Regions from separate parts of the Marinifilum sp. genome, predicted to be linked through region 4. Evidence: riboswitches for the same ligand, from Rfam matches in the RefSeq annotation. Region 4 holds a riboswitch; each other region holds the start of a gene.

Region 1 (4,221 bases), 530 kb from region 4:
GGCACATCCTTTTTTAAGATCCGCAGTGGTTTCAGTTTTTTCTTTACAACAACAAGCTTTGTCCTCTGAATTAGCTGTTTTGGTTTTGTTTCCGCAAGAGCTTAATACGAAACCGCAGATAGCGATTACAAATAATAGTTTTTTCATTTTTCTGATCTATTTAAATTAAGGGAGCTTGAAGATATCTTTTATAGGTGTGATTTGCAAATCAAGCAGTATGATTAGATCGGCAGGAAGTAAATTTTCGATTCTGAAATAAATAAAAAAAGTGTATCTCTAGTTTTTAAGGGATACACTTATTAAAAATTTTTGATTTATAAGCATCATCTGGTCACTGGAACCACTTTGCTCACTATTTTCTGAAGGCATAGTTGTATTCTTTATTATTCGAGATTAAACGTACTTTATATTCTCCTTCAGGTAGAGCTGTAACATTAAACTTTTTTGAGAAAGTTGGAGCGGAAGTATATGACTGATCAAAAACTTCGTTACCAAATTCGTCTGTAATCGACAGGTTGAATTTTTTGTTTTCGAAAGAAAGGAAACTTACAAATAGATTGTTTTTTTCTGACCTAAATAAAGTTCTTTCATTTAGCGGATTGTTTTTTTCTACTTTTAGCTTACTTCCTTCTACACTAAACTCTTTTTCGATTCTTTTTTCTGCACCTGTTAATACGATTTTGTAAAGGCCATCTTCCAAATACGAGAAATCAAAAAGTTTTTGATCGGTTGTAGTACTTTTTACTTTTTTTGAGTAGTACAAGTTCCCATCATTGTCATAAATTCTCATCTTTAATTCAGTCTCTGTTGGATTGATGATGGATACAATAGATAAATCGGTATCCAAGTAGGTGTTAATTTTAATTTTACCAGTGGCAAAGCTTGAACTTGCGCCTAAGAATAGTATTACTCCTAATACGATTCCTTTTAGATTTACATTTTTTGTTCTCATTGTAATAAGATTTAATAATTAAATGTTAATAAAATCAGCTCTTGTTTTTTCTCTCATGCTGACATTGTAAATCTATGGATTATTAAGAGAAATAATCTAAATAAAATCTTCGAAAAGTAGAAAAATAACAAAAAAAAGAACTTCCAACGGTTGCGGAAAGCCCCGAAATTGTTTGCGTTACATTGGTTTAATAAAGAAATTTGTCATTAATAACATGTATTTTTCGTTTTTGGTATTTATGATAACGTTTACGGAGTTTGGCAAAAAGCGGCAAAACGTCATTTTTTTGCTTGATCTGATAAAGAACAGATAAAAATTGATTGAAAATACGGGTATGGAAATAGTCAATTAAAGCTATTTTTGATGCAAAATATAAATATGAGCTATCAAAACTTAATCGACTTTTCTGTTCATCCTTCCGATATAGAAAGATTTGATAATAGATGGGAGGGATTAAAAGAATACATTAACCAACGAAAGCTTGATGGAGTGGAGTTGTTAATAGGATATGATCACCCATCAGATGAAATTCCCCGAGAAATTGTAAAATCAATTCATTTGCCTTTTTGGCTCACATGGTTAGATGTTTGGCGAAAAGGAGAGAAAGCGGTAAAAAGTTATTTTCCTGAAGTAAAGCCTGAATACTTGAAATTCTATTGTGGAGGTAGAAATGCCGCAGAAATGGTACAAACGCAAAAAGAAATGTGGGAGTATGCTAGCTTATTTCATCCATCACATGCGGTTATTCATGCTGCTCATATTGAATTGGATCATACTTTTACTCGTGATTATACTTATAGAAACATTGAAGTTTGCTCCTGCTTAGCCGAAATGTTGAATAGAACGGCAAAAGAGTTTAAGCATGGTGAGCCTCCTGTTAGCATTGCAATTGAAAATTTGTGGTGGCCAGGTTTGGATCTGTTATTTCCTGCTGAGATAGATGATTTTGCAGCAAGGCTGGAGTTCAGTAATTGGAATATTCTACTTGATACAGGACATTTAATGAATACAAATCCTGCGCTGCGTTGCGAGGATGAGGCAATCGATTTTGTGTTGGATAGAATATCAAGATTGTCGAAAGGTGTGCAAGATAAAATTAAAAGTTTACACTTGAATTGTAGTTTGTCGGGAGAATATCAGTTACAACAAATACAAAATGGTTTTCCTGAGAATTGGGAAAAATTAACTCATCCCGAAAAATATTTGGCAGCTCGTAATCATGTTTTGCAAATCGATCAGCATTTGCCTTTTAAAACCGAACGGGTAAAAGATATTATTACAGAAATTCAACCTGAGATAGTGGTTCACGAACTTATCACAAAAAGTTTGGATGAATTCACAGAAAAATTAGAAGTACAGCAAAACAGTTTGAAGTAGATAAACAAAATCAAATTCTATAAGTGATGCTAAAACTTCATGAAGTTTCAAAATATTGCATAGCTTTGCAGCAATTGGGTTTCTAGCTATTTAGAATGAAAAGGGAATTTGGTGTGAATCCAAAGCTGTCCCCGCAGCCGTAATCCTTCCTTGAAAGAGGGTAAGTCGGAATACCTGCCCGGTTGATAACTTATTTCGTGACTTCGGGGAACTGAGTAACGAGAGTATGATTTTTGAGAATTGTATTTTCTGATTATCCTTCCCCACAATAACTTGTGGAAAAATGAACTTATTAAAAAAGATCGGCCTAAACTTGTTGCTCCTTACTGTTTTAGGTTTTGTTGCATGCCAATCGGGAGAGCAAAAAAAGCAAACTTCAAAGAATTCGAAACCCAGTGCTGTTGATACGTCCTTTTATCAGCAAACAAAACTGAAATACGCAAAAGGATTCGAAATCAAGATTCTTGAGAATAATTTAAAGGAGATAATTGTTTGGGATCCATGGAATCCTGGTAAGATTTTTCAGAAATATTATTTAAAAAACAGAGGAGAGGAGGTACCGAATATTCCTACAGACGGATTGTTGGTAGAAGTTCCCGTTAAAAGCATTGCAGCCTTATCAAGTACTCAAATTGGGATTTTAAAGTTTCTGAAAGTGGATGATAAAATTGTTGCCGTTTCTTTGCCTGATAGGATATATGATCAAGATCTCGATAAAAAATCGAAAGAAGGAAAAATTCAAGCTGTTGGTCATGCTGAGACTCTGAATTTTGAAAAGATTGTTGAACTTGATCCTGATTTGGTTATGGTTGCTGGATTTATGAAGATTACGGAAAAAGAAACCAAATTAATGCAAGCTGGATTGCCTGTTGCTTATAATATCGAATGGATGGAATCTTCCCCTTTGGCTCGTGCCGAATGGGCAAAGTTTATTGCTGCCTTTTTTAATAAGGAGGCCGAAGCCAATCAGTATTTCGAGAAAATTGATAAAAACTACAACGATTTAAAAGCTTTGGTTACGAATGCAGAAACTGGACCTAGCATATTGTCTGGCTATAATTTTAAAGGAACTTGGTATATGCCGGGTGGGCAATCGTACATGGCACAATTGTTACGCGATGGTAAAGCTGATTATTATTGGTTTTCTGACAGTAGCAGAGGTAGTATGCCTTTAAGTTTTGAGACAGTGTTTGACAAGCAACATGACGCAGATATATGGTTTGGGCCGGGACAATGTAGAACAATGGAAGACCTTTCTGGTTTGGATAAAAGATATAGCTTGTTTAAACCCTTTAAAACCAAACAAGTTTATTGCTATACCAAAAGGATGAAGGAGAGTGGGGCAAATGATTGGTATGAATCTGGAGTGATGCAACCTGACATTGTATTTAAGGATGTGATAAAGATTTTACATCCTGAATTGTTGCCTAATTACGAATTGCATTTTTTCCAAAAATTGAAGTAAGATATGATTTCGCAAAAAGGGAAACTTGTATCGATATTATTTGGCGCATTGTGCCTTCTTATCATTGGACTTTTACTTTTGGATTTGATTTTTGGTTCGGTGAATATTCCTTTCGAAAAAGTATTTGCCATTTTAGCAGGTGGAGATGTTAAAAATTCCTGGAACTACATTGTAATTAACTTTAGATTACCGAAAGCATTAACAGCGATTTTTGTTGGTGCCGGACTGTCGGTAACGGGTTTAATGATGCAAACCTTGTTTCGAAATCCATTAGCCGGACCTTTTGTATTGGGAATTAGCTCTGGTGCAAGTTTGGGAGTTGCTCTTATGGTAATGACTTCGGCTATTGTACCTGCCTTTTTTGGTGTTGTTTCAGGATTCCTTGGAAGTTGGGCTCTTGTAGTTGCTGCAGTAGCAGGTGCATCCT
Region 2 (4,221 bases), 540 kb from region 4:
GGATGCCTTACTACTAGGAGAGAATTATGCTCGCGGCGTGGGAATATCAGTAAGAAAGGTAAGAATAGCCGTAATTATAAGTACAGCGCTTATTGCTGGTACTTTAACTGCATTTACAGGTCCAATTGCTTTTATTGGAGTTGCGATTCCTCATATTGCACGCTCCATTTTTCGAACGGCAAGTCATAAAGTTTTAATGCCGGCAGTAGTTTTGATTGGAGCGGCCATCATGTTAATATGTGATATTTTTTCTCAATTACCAGGCAACCAGAGTACATTACCAATTAACTCGGTAACCGCACTATTTGGAGGACCAGTTGTAATTTGGGTCATTGTTAGAAGTAGAAATGTAAAAGCATCTTTTGGTGGATAGAATAGATATGAAAGAGGTGAATGAAAATCAAAATATTCTGGTAACAAAGGATTTATCCATTGGCTACAAACAGTCAAAGAAGGATGTGCTGTGTTTGCTTTCTGATATCAACCTTACCATACGCAGAGGAGAAATGGTTTGTTTACTTGGGCCAAACGGAGCTGGAAAATCAACCTTAATGCGAACAATTGCCGGTATACAAGCACCATTGGCAGGCAAAACTTTAGTAGAAGGAGTTCCAATTCGTGATCGAAATTTCAAAGAAATTGCACAGCTCTTAAGTATTGTGCTTACCGAGCGTATAAATGTTGGTAACTTAACTGTTTACCATGTGGTTTCCTTGGGAAGACATCCATACACTTCATGGATGGGCAAATTATCGGATGCAGATAACCAGAAAATAAAATGGGCTCTTGAACAAGTAGGATTGCTTCACTATGCCAATCATTTTATCAATCAATTGAGTGATGGTGAGCGGCAACGAGTAATGATTGCCAAGGCCCTGGCGCAGGACACACCATTAATTATGCTTGACGAACCTACTGCTCATCTCGACCTGCCTAACCGGGTAGAAATAATGCGTTTGCTTCATCGTCTTGCCAGAGAAACGAACAAAGCAATTTTACTATCGACCCATGAATTGGATTTGGCATTGCAAGCTGCCGACCTAATTTGGCTGATGGCAAGAAATATGCCTGTAAAAGTTGGTGCTCCCGAGGATTTGGTTTTAAATGGTAGTATCGAAGATACATTTCATAATGATTCTTTTAACTTCGACAGGAAAACAGGAAATTTTATCATGAACTACCAGAAAAAACAGATCATCCAGGTTTTAGGTAATGATGTGATGGGATTCTGGACACAACGTGCGCTCTCACGTGAAGGTTATCAGGTAACCTGCGAAAAAGTGGAAGCTTGTTGTGTAAACTTATTGGATGAAACCATGGAGTGGGAAGTGCATCAGGATGGAAGCATTCTTACTTGCAATAGCATTCAGAAATTACTAGAGCTCATAAAGTCGAATTTCGAAAAAAATGAATAAGTTTTTTTAAACCGAAGTGCTGATTGGTAATGGGTTTTTATTCTAAATTGTCCGCATTTTTAACTACATATGAAGCCTGAGAAATTGTGTAAGAAAACAATTAGGAATTGCGGATCGTAATTGTTTTTTTTCATACATTTGCAGCGCAATTGGTTCCCAGTACCCTTTAGCTTAAGGAGTGGGATGAAAAGGGAATCCGGTTAAAATCCGGAGCTGTTCCCGTAGCTGTAAGCTCGAAAATAAGCTTTTTTTACTGCAATACCACTGACAGGCAACTGCCTGTTGGGAAGGTTAAAAAAAGTCGAGCAAGCCAGAAGACCTGCCAGTTTGCATACAATTTTTCAAAACATTCGGAGAAGGTGTTTGGAAAGCGATAGGATTTTAGTATTTCAAACTGTTGTGATCCCAATATTTTCTTCTTTATCAATTTATAGGATGAAGTGGAATTTAGTTTTTTTGTTGATTTTTTGGGGTTTTGGTGTTCAGGCTCGAACAAATGTTATAGATACGGTACATGTTAATGCCATAGATATTGTTGCACCCAGATTAGATCATTTTTCATCAACCGAGAAAACGATTAAAGTTGACTCTATAGCTTTACAAAGCTATGATGGTAAAGATTTGGCGGGCTTATTACAGAAAGTGGCTTTGGTAAATGTCTCTTCAAATGGTTCTCTAGGTGGTCTGTCAACGATTACCATTCGAGGAAATTCTTCTACCCACACATCAGTAAATTGGAATGGTATTCCCGTTAATTCGCTTACTACAGGTTCGGCAGATTTATCTCTTATAGGAGCTGGTAGTTTTAATAACATCCGAGTGGTTTATGGGGCAAATGCTTCATTGTATGGAAGTGGTACATTAGGAGGTGCCATTGAACTTTCAAATACTCCAACATGGGAGGATCAATCGTCCATTGGCTTAATGAACGAAATAGGTAGCTTTTCGAATTACAGAACAAAACTTCATGGGAAATATTCAAACAAGTGGATATCCTATACTGCCCAGGCATTTTTTCAATATGGTGAAAATGATTTCTCTTATGTGGACAAATATGATTTTGGTTCGCCAACCGAGAGATTAAATAATAACCAAAATCGTGTTTACGGTACAATTCACGACCTGCATATTAAACTGAACAAGCACTATATTGATTTGGGAGCCTGGTATCAGGCCAAGAAAAAAAATATTGCCGGTACAATGGGAATTGGCGAACCCAAAAGCAATCAGCAGCAAAGAGATTCTTCACTAAAGATTTACTTGGGATGGAAAACCTTGCTTGGGAAGTTTAGAATGGAAGCCAAATCGGCTTATCTGTATGATTATTTAAAGTATACGAGCGGATTTTTATCTGAAATTTCATCCGAAAGGGTGTTGAACGATGCTAACATTCGTTACTACTTAACCCGAAAATTAAGTGTAGATGTAAATGCTAAGTATTCTTGGTTAAAAGGAAAGACGAATAATTACGAGAAAGAGGAAAATGAATCAAGGGTAACTGTTGCAGGAAAGTATTCGCCGGATTTTGGAACTTTCATTTTTACTTTTGGAAAAGAATGGAATACTGAGATTAATCCACCGGAAATGTATTCGTTTAGTTCTTTGTGGCATATTGTGCCTCACTTTTTAGATGTTAGGGCAAAGGCTAGTAATCATTTTCGAAGACCAACTTTTAACGAGAGATATTGGGTGCCGGGCGGAAATATCAATATCAAAGCAGAAGAAGGGTGGAATGCTGAGTTTGGATTGGCTTTGTTATCATTGGAAACAAAATACGGTCAATTGAATGCAGATTTAGGACTATATCAATCAAAGAACAAGAATGCAATCTCGTGGCAACCAACCGGATCGTACTGGAGTCCTTTAAATACCGGACAAATGATAAGCAGAGGCTTGGAACTGGAAATAAATCATATGCTAAGAATTGGGAATGACAGGCTTCGTACATCCATAAAATACGCTTATAATGATGCGTATAACAACGATAAAGCCAGTGGTAAATATAAACAAACATTGGCTTATCGACCACACCATATTACAAAGGTTTTGAGCGATTATATTTCCAAAAATTGGAATGCAGGAGTTATAGCTACCTTCCGGTCGCATACAAAAAATTGGCAAGAGCAGAAGGTTGATGGAAACTTTCTCCTTGATGTGAATGGAGGATATCGATTTAAAACCGACTTTGCAAAGTTTAAAATAACTGGAAGAATCGAGAATATTTTAGATAAATCTTATGAGCTGGTTAAGTATTACCCCATGCCAGGTCGAGCATTTTATTTAGGGGTGAATGTAATTTTCTAATACTATTAAAAATGAAAAAATTTTTAAAATTTAGTTTAGGCTTGTTAATTGCAAGTTCTTTATTTGTATCCTGTTCGGATGATGATAATGAAATGCCAAGCCTGTCGGTAAACAATGGTGTTGTTATTGAGAATGGTGCAACTGTTGCAATTACTGCATCAGAATTAAATGTAGTTGATACAGATACTGAAGATATTGATATTGTTTATACAGTAACTGTGGCAACCGAAAATGGTATTATTGCCAATGTAAATGATGTGACAACAGCTATTGATCAATTTACTCAAGCTGATGTGGCAGCATCAAAAATTGTATATGTACACAATGGAAGCCAAACTTTAACGGATGAATTTTCTTTCTCAGTTACTGATGGTGACAATGTATTAACTGGCATCTTTAATATTAGTATTGGAGAGAAACAAATAAGCTTCTTTTATGTGTTGAATGAAGGAAGCTTTGGAGGAACAGGAGCGGTGACTATGATCAATCGAAACGATGAGCT
Region 3 (4,221 bases), 1.6 Mb from region 4:
GGGAAACATGCCTTGTGTAAGATTATTAATAATGATTCCAACACCGTAAACACCACCTGGTACGATTCCATGAGGATCAATAAAGAAAACAAAACCTGCAGCCATTATAAAGGTTCCTGCAATCACTAAAGTGTATTGATAAATCCATTGATAGGATAAAAATTTGTTTTTCTGTAGTAAAGTCATTTCTTTAATCTTTTATATTTCTGAATACATAATTGTGAGATATAGGCATTGCAATACCAGTTTTGCAATGAATTGTATTGAAAACCAATGTTGTTTAACCAGCCTATAGATTAGGAAAAGGTGCACCAGAATAAATACTGCTATCATATCCTGGCAATTAAGAAAGTATTATAAGTGAATACTCTTTGGAAATTGAACTTTCACAAGTAGGTACAGAAAAATAAAGAAACAGCTATTTTTAAGCATGATTCAATTACTTTTTAATTAAAAAACTCACACTTAAAATCCTTCAAGTGCTTTTATTTAGCAAACTTTTTCTTACATGCACTTCTATCCAGGAAGCAATATGTAATTAGTAATTATTTGGCAGGTTTCCTGACTTTCCTCAATTGCAACAGCCTTCCCCTTCTCATACAGATTAGAGTGGCATGACGGAATTGCATTTGTGTTTCACCAAGCTGGCAAAACTGAGAATTACAGTAGCGGGTACTGTTCCGGATTTTCACCGGATTCCCTTTTGATTCAATCTTCCGAAAGGATGAGTTGATCACCAAAATCGAGACAAATGTATTGTATTTTTTTTTGCATATAAACCCAGCCACTCGCAAAATAAAAGTGTTGTATAACACAAATTCGAAGAACTACAGTACCTATTCTAAAAAGCCTTAATCCCTAATATTTCTTCTGAACAGCGTATGGTAAAAAATATTTAATCAATAGCTTAAGCAAGTGGCACTTTCTAAATTGAAGACATGTATCCATTTTAATTTGCTTTTTTGATTTGTTTTTTGATAACTTTGCCTTCGATAATAAAATAAGATATCCCGTAAAGGGATTTAAAAGGGAATCATGTGAAAATCATGAGCTGACGCGCAACTGTGATTCCGACCTAAAGTTTGTAAGAACAAAGCCACTGTTCCAATGTGAGGAATGGGAAGGCCTTATAAACCGGAAAGCCAGGAGACCTGTCTTATTTGAGTAAAGATTGAAGCTTTCGCGAACCAAAGCAAAAAATCAGGTCTTCCGTTTAGAACATTATTCCTTTTGTTCGAGAATTACCTGTCTTTTTTCTGTTTGCAAGCATTCAATTGTAACAATTAATGTTTTAGCTATGCAAGCAACAAATAACACTCCTCGCGTAATGGAGTTTACACATCACTTTTTCCTGTGCAAATTGCTTTTTTGCACAACTACTTCTGTAAACAATCTTTGTAATAAAATTTGGTATTGATTCCTGACTAGCCCTCGAAATCAATGTCGATAAAGTGCGGCTTCCCAAGGTGGTTCAATTATTTCAATTGTGTTCTGATAAGGTTTTATAGCATCATATCGGTAAGTATCAGTCACAATTGATGAGCTGTAATTAGATTAGGCTTTTATTAGGGAAGCCGCACTAAATCCTTTTAAAATCCATGCTTATGAGTTTTTTAGAACTATTCGCTAAACCTGGAACTGCCTCAACCATCATGATTATGTGTATTGTAGCAGTGCTTGGTATTCTGTTTGGTAAAATCAAAATCTTAAAAATTAAACTGGGCATTGCCGGAATCCTATTTTCGGGATTGCTAATCGGACATCTGGGAGCTGAAACTGATCCGCACGTCCTACACTTTATCAAAGAGTTTGGTTTAATTCTTTTTGTATATTCCATTGGACTTGAAGTTGGTCCTCGCTTACTTCCCTCCTTAAAAAAGAACGGATTAAAAATCAACATGCTTGCAGCAGGCATTGTTATTACCGGTTTTTTTACCGCTGTAGCAGTAAAATTCATTTTTAATGTGCCTATTTCGGTAATTACGGGAGTAATGTGTGGAGCAGTAACCAACACCCCTGCATTGGGCGCAGCTCAGCAATCCATTGGCGATATATTAAATAATGCTGATTTAGCTGCCGCAAGCACACAAACTGTTGGGATGGCCTATGCCGTAGCTTACCCTTTCGGGATATTCGGTATTATCATCACCATGATCGTTCTTAGAGTAATCTATAGAATTAATGTAAAAAAGGAAGAAGAACAATACAGAAAAGAGATAACAGGATTGGATGGAAAGCTGATTGCCATTAACATCGAAATTACCAATCAAAATATTATTGGTAAGAGTATTGAATTTTTAAGCAATACTTGCAATAAGGATTTTGTTCTTTCGCGCATCCAGAGAAAGGGTGAGTTTTTGGCTGCTGATTCTGATTTAATCATAGAACAAGGAGACAAATTATATGGTGTTTCGAGCCAGGTAAACTTTAAGAACATTGAGCTGAACCTTGGTAAGATTAATGAAACAAAAGAACAGGAAATTAGTGGTAGACTTGGAATGAAACAAGTAATGATTACCAATAAAAAGCTGGCAGGGCAAAGTATCAAGCAGATTGGAATATCACGTCGTTTTCCTGTAAATATCACCAGAATTTATCGCAATGGTGTTGAATTGATGCCTACCGAAGAGGATAGTATCGAATTTGGTGATACCGTTAGAATTGTAGGTGAAAAATCTGCACTCCCTCAAGTTTCAAAGTTACTTGGTAACTCGGTAAAAGAGCTTTCGCACCCTAATATATTACCTATTTTTATGGGAATATTGTTAGGAGTTTTAATTGGTTTAATTCCTATTCACATTCCAGGATTACCCGCTCCAGCCAAATTGGGATTGGCTGGCGGCCCCTTATTAATTGCATTAATCCTGGGTCATACCGGAAGAATTGGCAAGATGGACTTTTACATGACCCCCAGTGCCAACTTGTTTATTCGTGAATTGGGTATTGTTCTCTTCCTTGCCTGCGTTGGGCTTTCTTCAGGCAAGCATTTTATTGAGACACTGCTGAACGAAGGTTACATTTGGATGCTATACGGTGTAATCATCACTTTTGTACCACTCATTACTTTCGCAATCATTGCAAGAATTTTAAAAATCAACTACCTGTCGATATGCGGTTTGCTTTCAGGGTCGATGACTGATCCTCCTGCTTTGGAGTTTGCCAATTCAATAGCACCTGTTCAGGCACAATCTACAGCCTATGCCACGGTTTACCCATTGGTGATGTTCCTGAGGGTATTGCTGGCTCAGGTGTTGGTGTTGCTTTTTAGCTAATTGATCCTTTTCAAATTAATTATCTGGTAATTGAAAGAATAATATAATGAAAGACAATAGAATACAATTTAAAAAATACACCTCTCGCAAAGAGCAATTAGAAGCTCAATACAATTGGGAATACTTCGCAAAACAACACAAAAAAGGCAAGCTTACCGCACGTGAGCGAATTGAGATCCTTTTTGATGAAAATAGCTTTGAAGAAATTGACGCATTCGTAAAGCCTGCCGGTGACATAACAACACACATTTATGGTGATGGTGTGATTTGTGGTCATGGAAAGATTAATGGACGCAAAGTATTTGCCTTTGCTCAAGACTTTACTTTTATGGGTGGATCTCTAGGTTCTGTTCATGCTGAAAAAATCATGAAAGTTCAGGATATGGCTCTTAGTATGGGGCATCCTATTGTTGGTTTGATCGATTCGGGTGGAGCCAGAATACAAGAAGGTGTTGCCAGTTTGGCAGGATATGCTGGAATTTTTCATCGCAATGTGAAATCATCAGGGGTAATTCCTCAAATTTCGGTTATTCTAGGGCCTGCTGCAGGAGGTGCTGTGTACTCTCCTGCCCTTACCGATTTTATTTTTATGTGCAGACATACAGCATACATGTTTGTTACTGGTCCAGACGTTGTAAAAGAAGTTCTTAATGAGGAAACAAGTTCTGAAGAATTGGGAGGTGCCGATATCCACGGCTCAAAAAGTGGAGTTGCACAATTTATCTACGACGACGAAGAGCATACTCTATTGGGGGTGCGTAAACTTTTACAATATCTGCCTTCTAACAATGTAGATTTACCTCCTCTTACCGGCAATGAATTCGAAGCACCTGAAAACCCGGGAAAATTAGGCCTCATCATTCCCGAAGAAGCCAATATTCCTTACGACATGCTCGATATCATTAAAAATTTGGTGGACAAAAACAGTTTCCACGAGATATCAGAAAAC
Region 4 (4,221 bases):
TGGACAGAAATCCCGATATGGATTGGAACGCCATTGATGATGTTTTAATGGGCTGTGCCAATCAGGCGGGTGAAGACAACCGAAATGTAGCTCGTATGGCTACTCTTTTGGCTGGTTTTCCTGAAATAGTTTCGGCAGTCACCATTAATCGTTTGTGCGGATCGGGAATGGATGCTATTGGAAGTGCTGCAAGAGCCATAAAAGCAGGAGAAGCGCATGTTATGATTGCCGGAGGTGTAGAAAGCATGTCAAGAGCTCCTTTTGTGATGGGAAAAGCCGAAACAGCTTTTGGTCGTACTCAAAAACTGGAAGATACAACAATCGGTTGGCGATTTGTGAATAAAAAGCTTGACCAATTGTATGGTACCGAAGGAATGATTCAAACGGCACAAAATATTGCAGATGATTTTAATATCAGTCGTGAGGATCAAGACAAATTTGCCCGATGGAGTCAGGAGAAAGCTCAAATAGCTCAGGAAAATGGAAGTTTGGCTCACGAGATTGTTCCAGTTGAAATACCACAGCGAAAAGCCGAACCAATCCTCTTCTCTACCGACGAGCATCCCCGACTTTCCTCATTGGAGAAACTGGCCAGTTTAAAATCCATTTCAGGACCAAATGGAAGTATAACAGCAGGAAATGCTTCGGGAGTAAATGATGGTGCTGCAGCAATTTTATTGGCTTCCGAAGAAGCTGTAAAAAGGTACAAACTAACTCCTAAAGTGAAGATATTGGGCATGGCCACTGCTGGTGTTCTGCCTCGAATTATGGGTATGGGACCAGTAAGCGCCACACAAAAAGTGCTTAAACTAACGGGACTCCAACTTGATGATATGGACATTATTGAACTAAATGAAGCATTTGCTGCCCAATCGCTTGGTTGTACTCGTGAACTGGGTCTTGCTGATGATGATCCTCGTATTAATCCTTTGGGAGGCGCTATTGCCTTAGGTCATCCGCTTGGAATGAGTGGAGCCCGCATCACTACATCGGCTTATTATCAGCTCATCAACTCCGATGCTAAATATGCACTTTGCACCATGTGTATTGGAGTTGGACAGGGAATTGCTATTGTACTAGAAAAAGTCTAGAAAATCAATATAAAGTCTTGCCAAGCTTAGTTTTTAGATTTCTATCGTACATGATGATGCTACCTGCTGCAGATACATTTATACTTAAACGAGTATCAAACTTTACCAGGTGATGCGATTTTTCGATTGCAGTTTTGGTTAAGCCATTGTCTTCGGCTCCTAAAAGATACACACAACGACGTGGATGCTTGAATTCTTCCAATTCTACAGCCTTATCATCAAGCTCCACTCCCACCAAAACAGCTCCTTTAGGCAGATGAGCATAAAAATCATCGAAATTATCGTAATGGAAATATGGCATAGCTCCCGTTGCTTTATGTGTATCACAGGCTTGCTTTGCATAGCGTTTACCAACAGTAAATATAAAGCTAGCGCCCATATTCTGGGCTGAACGCCACAACACACCTAAGTTCTCGGGTGTTTTTCCGTTCTGTATACCAATACCAAAAAATCCTTGTTCTAATGTATCTATCATTTGTATTCTGATTTGCGGCAGTAAATATAGAAGTTTATCGGGGAATAGTTCATGAGAGAAATACAGAATCGAACATCTATTTTGTCTCAGCACGCTTTCAACAAAAAAATGCTCCTTAACACAAGTATTGACTCCAGTTCTATTTTTCTTATCAATAAAAAATAATACATTTGCAACGCTTTTGGTGCTCGATTTGCAATCAGCAAATTGGGTTAAAAGGGAATCCGGTGTAATTCCGGAACAGTACCCGCTACTGTAAATCCCATTAATGCTTAGGCATTAATTTTTTCTTAACAGTCATTATCCACTGTCCCGATATTTGGGGATGGGAAGGAGTTAAGAATAGGGAAAGTCAGGAAACCTGCCAACAGTTATTGTTTAATTATTGCTTCCGGGAAAAGAAGTTAATGATGGTTGGTTTTATTTTCAGAATACATTTACCTCATTTGTTCCAGGAATGCATTAGTAAATTTTTACTATGCATAAGTTTTTTTGCATGATGTTAATGCAGATAGTATGTTTTTCCGCATTCTCACAAAAAATTAGCCTTAGTGGCAAGGTGTACAATAACAAAACCAATGAAGGTATTGATTTTGCCTACCTTTATTTGGATGGTTTAAATGTTACCACAACTACTAATAATGGCGGTTTATATAGATTTGATGAACTTAAAAAAGGATCATATATTCTTTCTGTTTCGGTTTTGGGTTACGAAAAATTCAGTCAAACGATCACATTAGATACTGATCCTTATAGCTTTAATATTGCACTTCAACCAAAATCATTTTGCATAGCACCTGTGGTTGTAACAGGAACGGGAACTCATCACAAAATTGATAATACCCCTGTACAAACCGAAATAATTACCAAATCTGATATTACAGATCTTTCGGGAAGAAATATTGAAGAGATCATTTCTGGCATTTCTTCCTCAATAGATTATACCAGAAGCTCTATGGGTTCTAATATCAAGATAAATGGTTTGGGAAGAGACTATGTTCTAGTTCTTGTAAACGGAAAAAGACTTACTGGTGGTGTTGGTGGTTATACCGATTTGAGTCGAATTAACTCAGACGATATTGAGCAAATCGAAGTTGTTAAGGGTGCCTCATCTACACTGTATGGATCAGATGCCATTGCTGGTGTAATCAATATCATCACCAAAAAATTAAAAGGCAAAACAAGCGTGAACTCTAGTTCCAGACTGGGTGCTTATGGAGAATTTAAACAACTAAACAGCTTTGGTTTTAGCAAAGGAAAACTATCGGGGAAAACCACTTTTAATTACAAACAGAAGGCAGGATATCAGCTGAATTCAATGAAGTATAACAACAAATGGGAATCTAATCATGATTTGCCTTTTTTGGTTCATACCTTCTACAAACCAGTAAACAAAAGTAAAGCATATACCATTAGCCAGCTTTTAGAGTACGAGGTAAATCAAAAATTGAGTTTAAATATGGATTTGTCCTGGTACGAAAAAACACTGTACTTTCCATTCAGGGCGCAAATGCACAACTATTACTACAACGACAGGGCTGTATCACTTGGAGGCAAGTACAAACTTAATAAGAATGATTACCTAAGTTTCAGTATTGATGCAGATAACTATTTGTATTATACCGAATATCCATACAAATACAACGAAACCTATATTACGGATTCAGATGTGATTAAGAAAACCTACTATCCGGGCGATCGATTCAAAAATTCGGATGAGGTGAATGTGATTTTACAATGTAAAGGGGTTTTAGGGCTAAACGACAGGCACAAATTGATTTTTGGAAGCGAAGTTAAAGGCGAATACCTCGAAGCCAAATACCGACTAAGCACACCTAATGTAAACTCCTACACTTACTCATTGTATACTCAGGATGAGATGAAACTTAGCAAAAAGTTTGATTTGGTTGTGGGCATTAGAAGTATTTATCATGATAAATCAGGTTTTGCACTAACTCCCAAATTAACCATGATGTATAAAGAGGCTAATTTCACTCACAGGTTTACATACTCAAATGGTTACAAGAGCCCTACTCTAAGAGAATTATACTATTACTATGAAAGTAATCGCATGGGCATGTATCGATTGTACCTTGGAAACGAGGATCTAAAAGCTCAAAAATCACATTATTTAGCTTTATCCAGTGAATTTAGTGCAAATAAGTTTAAAACTGGCTTAAGTGTATACCTGAATCGCCTATACGACAAAATCGATTACAAAATTATTCCCACAACCTACGATCACTCGCGAAGAGGAATTGAAGAAAGCAAAAAGCGCTACAATATTGATGATGCAAGAACTTTTGGTGCAGATTGGCACTTTAGCTACCCAATATTTTCGCAACTCATTTTTAATGGAAGCTACAGCTATGTGTATGCCAGAAATCTAACACAGGACATTAGATTAAATGGTATTTCGGAACACAGTGCTACCTGGAAACTTTCATGGACTGAGAGATGGAAGAAGAAGAAGTTGAATATCAACTTATCTGGTGTTTATAAATCTAACCGATTCTATTTGGAAGAAGACCTTGAGCGTAGTTACGCTGACGCCTATCAACTTTGGAAACTAACATCAAACTTTAGTTTCAGGCAGTGGAGAAACTATAAAATAAGAATCACGGCTGGTATCGACAACTTGTTCAACTATACAGA

The links. A riboswitch is a leader RNA that binds a small molecule or an ion and turns the genes downstream of it on or off. The one in region 4 is predicted to bind cobalamin.
Region 1: it holds a riboswitch for cobalamin, as region 4 does, so the genes downstream of both, ACO05S_RS02045 (ABC transporter substrate-binding protein) here and ACO05S_RS04070 (TonB-dependent receptor) in region 4, are expected to answer to the same signal.
Region 2: it holds a riboswitch for cobalamin, as region 4 does, so the genes downstream of both, ACO05S_RS02030 (TonB-dependent receptor) here and ACO05S_RS04070 (TonB-dependent receptor) in region 4, are expected to answer to the same signal.
Region 3: it holds a riboswitch for cobalamin, as region 4 does, so the genes downstream of both, ACO05S_RS16435 (putative transporter) here and ACO05S_RS04070 (TonB-dependent receptor) in region 4, are expected to answer to the same signal.

The regions. Positions count from the first base shown of each region.
Region 1 is NZ_OZ246019.1:522,703-526,923, reverse strand. Features, by position in the region: gene ACO05S_RS02060 (hypothetical protein) at 1-147, opposite strand, end outside; gene ACO05S_RS02055 (T9SS C-terminal target domain-containing protein) at 353-952, opposite strand; gene ACO05S_RS02050 (hypothetical protein) at 1,316-2,329, shown strand; cobalamin riboswitch at 2,389-2,525, shown strand; gene ACO05S_RS02045 (ABC transporter substrate-binding protein) at 2,613-3,794, shown strand; gene ACO05S_RS02040 (iron chelate uptake ABC transporter family permease subunit) at 3,798-4,221, shown strand, end outside.
Region 2 is NZ_OZ246019.1:518,226-522,446, reverse strand. Features, by position in the region: gene ACO05S_RS02040 (iron chelate uptake ABC transporter family permease subunit) at 1-373, shown strand, start outside; gene ACO05S_RS02035 (ABC transporter ATP-binding protein) at 366-1,415, shown strand; cobalamin riboswitch at 1,549-1,756, shown strand; gene ACO05S_RS02030 (TonB-dependent receptor) at 1,851-3,719, shown strand; gene ACO05S_RS02025 (cadherin-like domain-containing protein) at 3,731-4,221, shown strand, end outside.
Region 3 is NZ_OZ246019.1:4,234,790-4,239,010, reverse strand. Features, by position in the region: gene ACO05S_RS16440 (YitT family protein) at 1-186, opposite strand, end outside; cobalamin riboswitch at 535-756, opposite strand; cobalamin riboswitch at 987-1,173, shown strand; gene ACO05S_RS16435 (putative transporter) at 1,605-3,272, shown strand; gene ACO05S_RS16430 (acyl-CoA carboxylase subunit beta) at 3,319-4,221, shown strand, end outside.
Region 4 is NZ_OZ246019.1:1,056,882-1,061,102, forward strand. Features, by position in the region: gene pcaF (3-oxoadipyl-CoA thiolase) at 1-1,091, shown strand, start outside; gene ACO05S_RS04065 (RNA methyltransferase) at 1,096-1,566, opposite strand; cobalamin riboswitch at 1,732-1,949, shown strand; gene ACO05S_RS04070 (TonB-dependent receptor) at 2,045-4,221, shown strand, end outside.